Xanthocytophaga agilis: one gene and its partner. The protein of the gene in region 2 binds, or shares a complex with, the protein of the main gene of each other region. Links are inferred from orthologs where the notes say so. Each region holds a gene or a part of one and is shown on either strand. Other genes may lie near its edges.

What was found.
Region 1: the proteins of hisH (region 2) and hisF are in contact, whole or in part, in a crystal structure (PDB 6RU0), measured with the Thermotoga maritima proteins. The link is inferred for Xanthocytophaga agilis from one-to-one orthologs. Residues at the interface, in WP_004080484.1 of Thermotoga maritima: Asn15, Arg18, Arg22, Arg117, Leu118, Pro119, His120, Met121, Gly122, Trp123, Asn124, Asn134, Gly135, Tyr136, Tyr138, Val140, Tyr158, Glu180, Lys181, Ser182, Ser183, Lys184, Ile185; in WP_004080486.1 of Thermotoga maritima: Met1, Leu2, Ala3, Arg5, Ser40, Glu41, Asp45, Glu46, Ala70, Glu71, Ile73, Asp74, Ile75, Pro76, Phe77, Asp98, Lys99, Ser122, Gln123, Glu161, Thr195, Leu196, Asn247, Arg249, Glu251.

What each region holds. Positions count from the first base shown.
Region 1 is NZ_JASJOU010000001.1:301,670-305,777, reverse strand. The notes cover bases 1,313-4,108. They hold hisF (imidazole glycerol phosphate synthase subunit HisF), read right to left. Parts: upstream 3,191-4,108; coding sequence 2,435-3,190; downstream 1,313-2,434. Other genes in these bases: QNI22_RS01135 (histidine phosphatase family protein), read right to left, coding at 3,305-3,940; hisIE (bifunctional phosphoribosyl-AMP cyclohydrolase/phosphoribosyl-ATP diphosphatase HisIE), read right to left, coding at 1,788-2,390; QNI22_RS01150 (hypothetical protein), read left to right, coding at 1,313-1,708. Outside these bases: QNI22_RS01155 (MBOAT family O-acyltransferase), read left to right, coding at 1-775; more of QNI22_RS01150, read left to right, coding at 956-1,312.
Region 2 is NZ_JASJOU010000002.1:265,326-270,861, forward strand. What follows is about bases 1,430-4,341. They hold hisH (imidazole glycerol phosphate synthase subunit HisH), read right to left. Parts: upstream 3,224-4,341; coding sequence 2,636-3,223; downstream 1,430-2,635. Other genes in these bases: QNI22_RS07890 (DUF4132 domain-containing protein), read right to left, coding at 1,430-2,303; QNI22_RS07900 (phenylalanine 4-monooxygenase), read right to left, coding at 3,323-4,063. Outside these bases: more of QNI22_RS07890, read right to left, coding at 1-1,429; trpA (tryptophan synthase subunit alpha), read right to left, coding at 4,514-5,305; menD (2-succinyl-5-enolpyruvyl-6-hydroxy-3-cyclohexene-1-carboxylic-acid synthase), read left to right, coding at 5,477-5,536. UniProt on the Escherichia coli protein: IGPS catalyzes the conversion of PRFAR and glutamine to IGP, AICAR and glutamate. The HisH subunit catalyzes the hydrolysis of glutamine to glutamate and ammonia as part of the synthesis of IGP and AICAR.

The DNA of each region.
Region 1 (4,108 bases), on a different replicon or contig from region 2:
TGTTGCAGATAATTTAAAAGATTTTACGTTTTGGATGCGCTATCCATCATTTCAGGCATTTTCTTCTCTATCCCTCCTTACCATGTTATTTGGCTACTCCTGCCAGATTTTCGCTGACTTTGCGGGTTATTCTATAATAGCTATAGGCATGGCCAAACTGTTTGGATATGATTTTATAGCAAATTTCAACTTTCCGTATATCTCTACGTCTTTCTCTGAATTCTGGCGAAGATGGCATATATCACTTTCATCTTTTTTAAAAGAATATCTTTATATTCCTTTAGGGGGAAACCGAAAAGGAAAATTGAGAACATATATTAACCTATTAATAACTATGTTTTTAGGAGGGTTATGGCATGGTGCAGCCTGGTCTTATGCTATATGGGGAACTTTTCATGGAGTTGCTCTAGCAATAGAACGACTTTATAAAGACAATTTAAGAGTTAAGTCTACCAAATTCACAAATGTTATATGCGGAATATTTGTATTTAGTCTAGTTAGCCTTGGCTGGTTATTTTTTAAACTTTCCAACATACATCATGTAGCAGAGTTTCTTAAGAATGTAGCATCAAATTATGCATATAGAGACAATGCTCAAATCATTACATATATAATTCTGTATTCTTCACCTGTTGTCTTCTATCATATTTTTTATTTACTAAAATGGCAGAAAATAACAACCCAAAAATATGATTACATTTTTTATGGAATTATGTTATTTTTCATTCTAATAAATAGTGGCTCCCCCGGTGCATTCATATACTTTCAGTTTTAATTATCCGTAAATAAGCTTGCACTCTTACATAAATAATTTAATTGTTTCTATATGAAAAGAAAAACTTTACTTTTCACCTTGTTTCTGCTCATCATATATATATTAAGTATAAAACTTTTTAAAGAGCCGCATATAGTTCAGCATATCTGGCAAGAAAATATTATTAAAGCACAGAATTACGTGTATAAAACAAGTACTGAAGCAAATGTAATAGTTGGATCTTCTTTATCTGCCAAACTTTTGATGGATAGCCTCTCACATTTTGATAATTTATCTTTTTCTGGCTTAAGTATATTTGATGGCCTAAATCTTATACTAGAAAAAGGCAATCTACCTAAAACTGTCTTTATCGAAACGAATCTAGTATTGCGCCCAGAAAACACTCAATTCAAAGAAGATTTATTCTCTCCAATTCCTTTTTATACAAAGAAGCTTATACCTGCTTTTCGAGATGGACAACAGCCTATGGCTGTCTTTGGACATTATCTGGAAAAAAATGTAACCCAGAATATCCTTACCAAATTTGAAAGCATCAAAAATTCAACAGATAAACCGTTAGTTTCCGCTTTATCACCAGCATTATTCGAAAAGATGTTGAGTAATGAAATACAGAATTATTCTGTGATACCTCAGGAAAAACTTATCCAAGAAAGATTTGAAAAATTAAATACTATTATTAACTACTTGAATTCAAAAAAAGTGGACATTGTATTTTTTGAAATGCCTATTCACGAACGTTTATGCCATTCACCTGTATCAAATGTAGTAAGATCAAGTTTTTACCAATATTTCAGCAAAAAAAAATATTACTATATTACCCAGCCTTCCTGTGCAGATTATCAGACTACTGATGGATTACATTTCAATAGTGCAGATGCACTCCGATATACATCCTATTTTAAGTCTCAGGTTCAGAAATATCTATCACGATAAAAGTCTACACTTCAAACAAAAAAGGCCTTCATGCTTTACAAGCATAAAGGCCTTTTTTAAAAATGCATAAAATAGGCTTTTATTTCTTAGCAGCATGTCTTTGCTGCAATACATCTACTACTTCATCCAAATCTACGTTTTTAGCCTCAAGCAATACCAGAAAATGAAATAGCAAATCAGCAGCCTCATTTTTAAACAGATCCAGATTATCATCCTTCGCCTCAATTACAATCTCTACAGCCTCCTCTCCTACTTTCTGAGCTATTTTATTAATTCCTCTGGAAAACAGCTTGGCAGTGTAGGATTCTTCAGGTGATGTTCCTTTACGCTGCCTGATAATGGATTGAAGGTGATTCAGAAATAAGCCCTTCTGCTTATTTTCCTCATTAAAGCATGTGTCTGCCCCTGTGTGACAGGTAGGTCCGTCAGGAGTTGCCCGAATCAGAATAGTATCCTGATCACAGTCAATTTTGATCTCATTGACATGCAGAAAATGTCCAGATGTTTCTCCTTTGGTCCATAACCTGTTTTTACTGCGACTAAAAAAGGTTATTATTTTCTCTTGAACCGTTTTTTCGTATGCCTCCTGGTTCATATATCCCAGCATCAGAACTTTTTGTGTCACAGAATCCTGCACAACTACAGGTACCAATCCATTCTGTTTATCAAAATTTATAGTCATATAAAGTAAATCAGTGATTTGAATAAATTCTGGAAATAGGCTACCTACAGTCTCATTGTGATTCCTGCAGATTGCAGGTAGTGTTTTAAAACAGGGATTTCAATTTCCTGAAAGTGAAAGATACTGGCAGCAAGTGCAGCATCTGCTTTTCCCACAGTAAATATATCTTTAAAATGTTCCATTGTACCCGCTCCACCAGAAGCAATTACAGGAATGGAAAGGCCTTCGGAAAGGATACGGGTAACCTCTAAAGCAAATCCGGCTTTGGTGCCATCGGTATCCATAGAGGTAAGTAGAATTTCGCCAGCACCCCGGGATTCTACCTCTTTAGCCCAAGGAATGGTAGACTTATCAGTAGGTTTACGCCCTCCATGTGTATGAACAATCTCTTCGCCATCTACATTACGGGTATCAATAGCGACCACAATGCATTGGCTTCCAAATTCTCTTGATAGTTCATCGACAAGGTTAGGGGTACGAACAGCAGCTGAATTAATAGAAACTTTATCAGCACCAGCCTGCAATAAAGCTGATACATCAGCAATAGAGCCAATCCCCCCACCTACTGTGAAGGGAATATCTACAACAGCAGCTACCCGAGTTACCAGATCAATTAATGTTTTACGGTTATCTACTGTAGCCGTAATATCCAGAAATACCAGTTCATCGGCTCCCTCCTGGGCATAACGTTGGGCAAGCTCTACGGGATCACCCGCATCGCGAAGATTGACAAAGTTGGTCCCTTTAACAGTGCGACCATCTTTGATATCAAGACAGGGAATAATGCGTTTGGTAAGCAAAGTAAAAAAGAATAGATGAATACTGAAAAGTGGAGTAAATATAACAGATCCAACTTTCAAAAGATTGTTTTCATTTTACTCATATATTCATCTGCCCATTTACTCTGTATAGAATTAATGCATTAAATGTGTCAGTTTATGCAAATGCTGAATATCATTATGGGCAACAATCGAAAATTTTTTACCATCGTATTCCAGTTTGTATAAACATAGATTAGTATGCTCATATTGGTCCATGTCTTTCAAGGGTGTTTCAGCTAACATGCTTAACAGTATACGCATAGCCCGGCCATGCATACATATCAGAATAACATCTTCTTCAGGACGGGAAATAATCGTATCAATAACAGGCTTTTGACGAGCCTGTACATCTGCAGGACTTTCCCCTCCATCAATTCGCAGATAGTCTTCGCCATCGGCCCACGCAGCCAAAACAGAATGATAATAGGCATCTTCTTCCGGAGTGATTCGCTGCCCTTCCCGGTGGCCCCAGGAAATCTCATTCAGTCCTGCATATTTTTCATGAGGAAGCCCCAAAGAAAGAAATCCGGATACAGATTGGATGGCACGCTTTAATACAGAAGTATAAACCTTTTTAAAGGGAATGTGTTGATATTTCTCAAAAAACGCCTGAGCCTGGCTACGGCCTAAATCGTTCAAATCAGTATCTACTCCACTACCTTGCACGATGCCTTTCCGGTTATAATCGGTTTCACCGTGCCTGATCAAGTATATTTCTTTGGTTTTCAATGGATTGGTTTTGTACTACTTTTCGCTTATTTTGACAGCGAAATTACACTTTTTTCTGAAAAAAATAAAATTGTGTTCAGATCTAACAAATATGTCTGTAAACTTGTGTTCACAGGCATTGTCAATATTCAATAAATCATATCATAAAATACTGACTATCAAATATTA
Region 2 (5,536 bases):
CACTTTCGCTGAATCACCAGATACTGTTCCATCCGGCCAGATTGTGATTTGACAATGTCACGAACCTCCTTACTGATCTCCTTAAATTCGTCTTGTACCTCTTTAGCAGTTCCCTTAGGTAGTGATTTGAACTTACGATTGTCTTCATCAAAAAAAGCCAGTTTGAAATCTGTATCAATAAAGGCTCGATATTCCTGGTCTTTTGCCAAAAAGGACTTAAACAAGCCTTCAAATCCAAAATCAGGAATGATACTATCTGCCAATTCATAAAAGCTGATATTCAACTCCTCTGCTGCAATCTTAAAGGCATCCATAGCAGCAGCACCTACATTCCGGTTTTTGCTCTTGTATTTACGTGACAGAAACTCTACTGCCCGAAGTGCTTTGTTGGAGCCAATCAATGCCAGAGCCTGCACAGTATACTCTCCCATCTTTCCTCTGTTTGCCTCAACCAGTTGATTTACCTGTGCTTTCAACTTATCTACCAGATCATCGTTTCCTAATAATCCAGCTAACGCCAGTAAATATTTTTGCTTTGAGTCAGACCCTTTCTGGATAAATAATTCATATAGTTTTTTTGCAAAGTCACCACTTTTTTCACGATCTAGTTGTAATAGCAAAGGTTTAGCCTCTATGTCAGGACGAATATCTTTCGAACGTCCCATACGATATAACAGAAAACGTATCGTGTTTTCATCTAGCTGGTCACCTGATTTGTAATACAAGGCAGGTAGATCTTTTTCCAGCAACCAGTCTTCAACAGGCCTCTCAATCTTACCTCGTTTTTTGGTTGCAGCAACCATATCTTTTATTGTTTCTTCTGAAGCACCTTCAAATAACTTCTCGCCTAATGCCTGCAACATCACATCTCGTGCTTCATCATTTTTTTCAGCATTCAGGGCATTACTCAATATAGATTTAGCCGTATCTGTTCCAATTAGAGACAAAATCAACGCTCCGGCCTGACGTACATCCCCTTTTTTATCAGCCAGCAGCTGTTCTGCTTTCGCAATAGAAGAATCTCCCAATTTGCTCAGTGTTACAGCTACAATCTCACGCAATCGTTTGGATTTGTGTCTGGTCAAAGCCCATACTTTTTCCTCATGACGTTTATAGTCATGCTTAGACAGTATTCCCAGAAGGGTTCGGAAATAATCACTGTCTACCTTTCCTGGATCAGCGTAAATACCTTCTATCAAAATATCTACAGCATCACCCTGCAGATGTTTTTCAAGCGTTGTTAAAAACTCACTTTTGACACTTGTATTGTCTTTTAAGTATTCTACAGCAGCAGTCTTGGCATTTACTGGATCTTTTTCCAGCAGATAGTCTATAATATAGACACTATACGGAATGTACTTCCAGTATTCATTGGGGTTGGCAGGAGGTATACGCTTACTACCTTCACTATAATACCAGTAACCAGTAGGTATAGGATTAGGATTGGCCTCCTTCTTCTGAGTAATCAGATAAGTAAAGCCAGCCTCCAGACGTTTTGGCTCATATTCATCAGGTAAATGTTTAGCTAGAGCTTCAAATGCTTCATAGGTAGAAGCAGCCCCAATTCCTCCTGCATGTAATGCTTTTTTGATAGCAGGCTCATACTTTTGAGCATTGTGTTGTAGTAATAGCTCAATATTACTTACACTGATATATGTCTGTGAATAGTATCCATTGTATACTTCCAGAAAATTCTCTATCCGATCTTCAACTGTTTGCTCACGATGTTTTAGAAGGAATCCCAATAGAGTATTCAGACTGCTATCATTATTTGATTTAACCCATCCCAGGATCTGACTCTCTTTCTTAGGTAAAAAGGACAATACATACTCTCCCACACCGGTAAGCCCACCTTCTCTGTCCATCAATACATATTTTAACTCACTGATTGTATCTTCTAAAATACAAGCATCATTCAACCCATTCCGTTTAAGTTCGTCTACAACTAGCGGGAAATAATTCTTTTGTGGATATTCTCTGATCACCTCCTCTACCCAATCCATGAAACGACGTCCGAAATAGTAATCAGGGTTAGGCTTACCTTTTTGCCAGTTTTGATCATGCTGCACAATAAGCTTGATAATATTTTTATCCATCTCTGTCCAGGCGTCAGGCAAATTGAGCAGATTCACAGCACTTGAGAAATACCATGCATGGTGATTATTTAGTTGTGGCATAGTAGAAGTACCACCACTCACATAATCCAGAATCTCCTGAGCTAGTTGCGGAAGGTCACTGTACCATTTGGAATACTGTTCCATCTGTTCAAGAAACTGCTCGGGAGTAATTTTCTGATAAGACATAAAAATGAAGATTAGGTAAAATATAATTTGAATATAAGTGTTTGTGAATAAGGAAAATAACTGATTCTGAAAGCTAACTAATACCTTACTGGCAAGAATAAGTAGTAGTTCTGTTCATATTGGCAGTTCAAAAGTAGCTACAAATATCCAACAAACAAATATTTTAATAACTATTTTAAATAAAAATTACCAATACAAATAAAAATATAATTAACAACTCAAGATGTAGTCTTTATACGTAAAATATAGTAGGTAGATACCTTAAAATATATCCCAAACAAAAAGCCGCTTTGTCGGCGGCTTTTTGTTTGGGATATATGTGTTCACCTATGTTATAACTTCAGAAAGTTTTCCAGAATACTGGCACCTACCTTACTACTAATCTCTGCATGAAACTGCGCAGCATAAAAATTATCTTTATGCAACATAGCAGAATATTCAACACCATAGTCTGTTTTGGCAACTGTATACTCACACAAAGGAGCATAGTAGCTATGGTTATAATATACATAGGAATGTTCCTTTAATCCGGTACAAAGTGGATTTTGAAACTGATAAATATCATTCCAACCCGTTTGTGGTACTTTAATGCCATTTACAGGAGGAAAACGTTTTACATCTATATCAAATATACCCAAACATTCTGTATCATTTTCTTCTGAATACCGGCACATCAGTTGCATTCCTACACATGTTCCCAATACAGGTTGTGTCAGAGAAGGAATAACTTTATCTAATCCCTTGGCTTTTAAATAAGTCATAGTAGAGCTAGCCTCTCCTACTCCTGGAAAGATAACCTTGTCAACTTTTCGCAGTGTTTCTTCATTATCTGTATAGATAGGCTCAACTCCTAAACGGCGTAAAGCATAAATAACAGATTGAACGTTTCCTGCGTTGTATTTAATAATAGCTACTTCCATAAATTCAATAATTAGGCAAGCCATACTGTCGCCTGATGAACAATATACAAAAATAGCATCATTCCGACAGGCAAACAAATGATTTTCCGACAGAGCGTATTATTGATGCATCAGATTTTCTTCAGCGATAGCTTCAACAAGCAATCGTTCAACCTCACTCACTGAGTTATACAGTTGCTCATACGACTCTATTACAAAATACTGATCCTGGAAACGTTCTTTTATATAAGGTGTTTGAAGGATTGTTTTCACATCATAAGTAATTCTCCGGGGAGTAGTATCATTCAGAGAATAATGAGTCTCCCCTTTAGATGATAAAATACCAGCCCCATAAATCCGTAGCTCACCATTTTCCCGAATCAGCCCAAATTCTACCGTATACCAATACAACCGGGAAATAAGTTCGATAGCATACGGATTATCAATAAACCGAAGGGCTATACGACTCAGATCAGCCAGAAAATTGCATAAGTGGGGATTAGTTAATAATGGAACATGTCCAAATACATCATGAAACATATCTGGCTCTTCCAAATAATCCAGTTGATCCATACGTCGTAGCCAGGTGCTGGAAGGAAAATATCGGTTTTCCAGCAATTCAAAAAATTCTTTATTCGGAATCAAACCTGCTACGACATGTAGCTTCCAGCCTGTATAACTGGACAATACTGTATTTACCTGTTCAAACTCAGGTATCTGATGTGCTGTAAAGCCAATACGTTTGATACCTTCCAGGTATTCGTCTGTTGCCATACCGGGCAATTGAGCAATCTGTCGCTCAAATAATATACGCCAAACTCCAAAATCTTCGGAGGTATACTTTTCATATTCCTGTTTCATCGTTGATAGAATTTAATTGTTTGTCGATGCTGACCATTTTTCATAGATAGGTACGGTTCGCTCTTGTCTATGCACTCAATGCCATAGATTACTTATTCATTCTATTAATTTTTGATTCAGACGAGTACTTCCAGCTTCTGCGTTTATAACGTATAACAGCCCGGTACTATTAATACGTTTTCCAGAATAAAAATATTCACAGAATTAATAGAATTTTTTCACACATTCCCAGCTAGCATGAAAATAAAAAAGCCTGACCCCTTTTTCGGATCAGGCTTCTGTATATTTGTGTGAAAATCGTCAAGTTTTACACAAACAACCCTACTCTCCGAAAAAGGTCTTCCCGGTAGCCGTAGTAATAATAATATTGGTTGCTTGTACGAATCATAATGGCAAAGGTAATAGAATCGTTTTATATCTTCCAACAAACCTGAACTTAAAATTTTTTCCTCAGGCAGTGATAGGTATACCTTTGATGCCCTGCACAAAATCTGTAATATCCGTTTTCAGGTCATTGCTTTGCTCCAACACTTTGATAAATGCACTTCCAATGATAGCCCCATTCGCATACTGACAAGCTTTTGTAAAGGAACTGTGATTAGAAATACCAAATCCAATCAGAGTAGGATTGGTTAGATTCATTTGTTGCACCCGTTTAAAATAAACTTCTTGTTCCTCTGCAATACCAGACTTGGCCCCGGTAATGCTGGCCGATGACACCATATAAATAAAGCCTTTGGATACTTCATCAATCTGACGGATACGACTTTCAGAAGTCTGGGGCGTAATGAGAAATATATTCAGAAGATTATTTTTCTCAAATACACTTTTATAGGAATCCAGATATTCATACATAGGCAGATCTGGCAGGATAAGGCCGTCTATACCTATTTCCTGACACTTTTCACAAAATCTCTCCACTCCATATTGTACCACAGGATTCAGATATCCCATCAGTAAAATAGGCACCTGTGTATACTGACGAATACCTTCCAGTTGTTCAAACAATTTTTTCAATGACATGCCATTCTCCAGTGACTTATCATTACTAGCCTGAATCGTAGGGCCATCCGCTACAGGATCAGAGTAAGGCATTCCGATTTCAATGATATCGGCTCCTGCATCAGCAAGTGTCTGAAGAATCAAACGGGTATCTTCCAGCTGTGGAAAACCTGCTGTAAAATAGACATTCAGGATGTCATTTTTCTTCTGCTCAAATAGCTGTATAATACGATTAGTCATGGTATGTAAAAGTAGAATGAACAAAATAATACTGGCACTGAACACAAACGACCAGACGACAGAAGCGGAAGTATCCTGAACGCTTTTCAAAATTACAGGATAAAAAGCAGTTTTCCATAAAAGCGAGTATTTTTGCGACAGTTAAGTTTTTCACCTTAAAGAGATATCATTTTGCCTGTACTGGAGTCTATCACTCGTTTGGTTCAGATCTGCGCCCGGAAAGCAGTTACA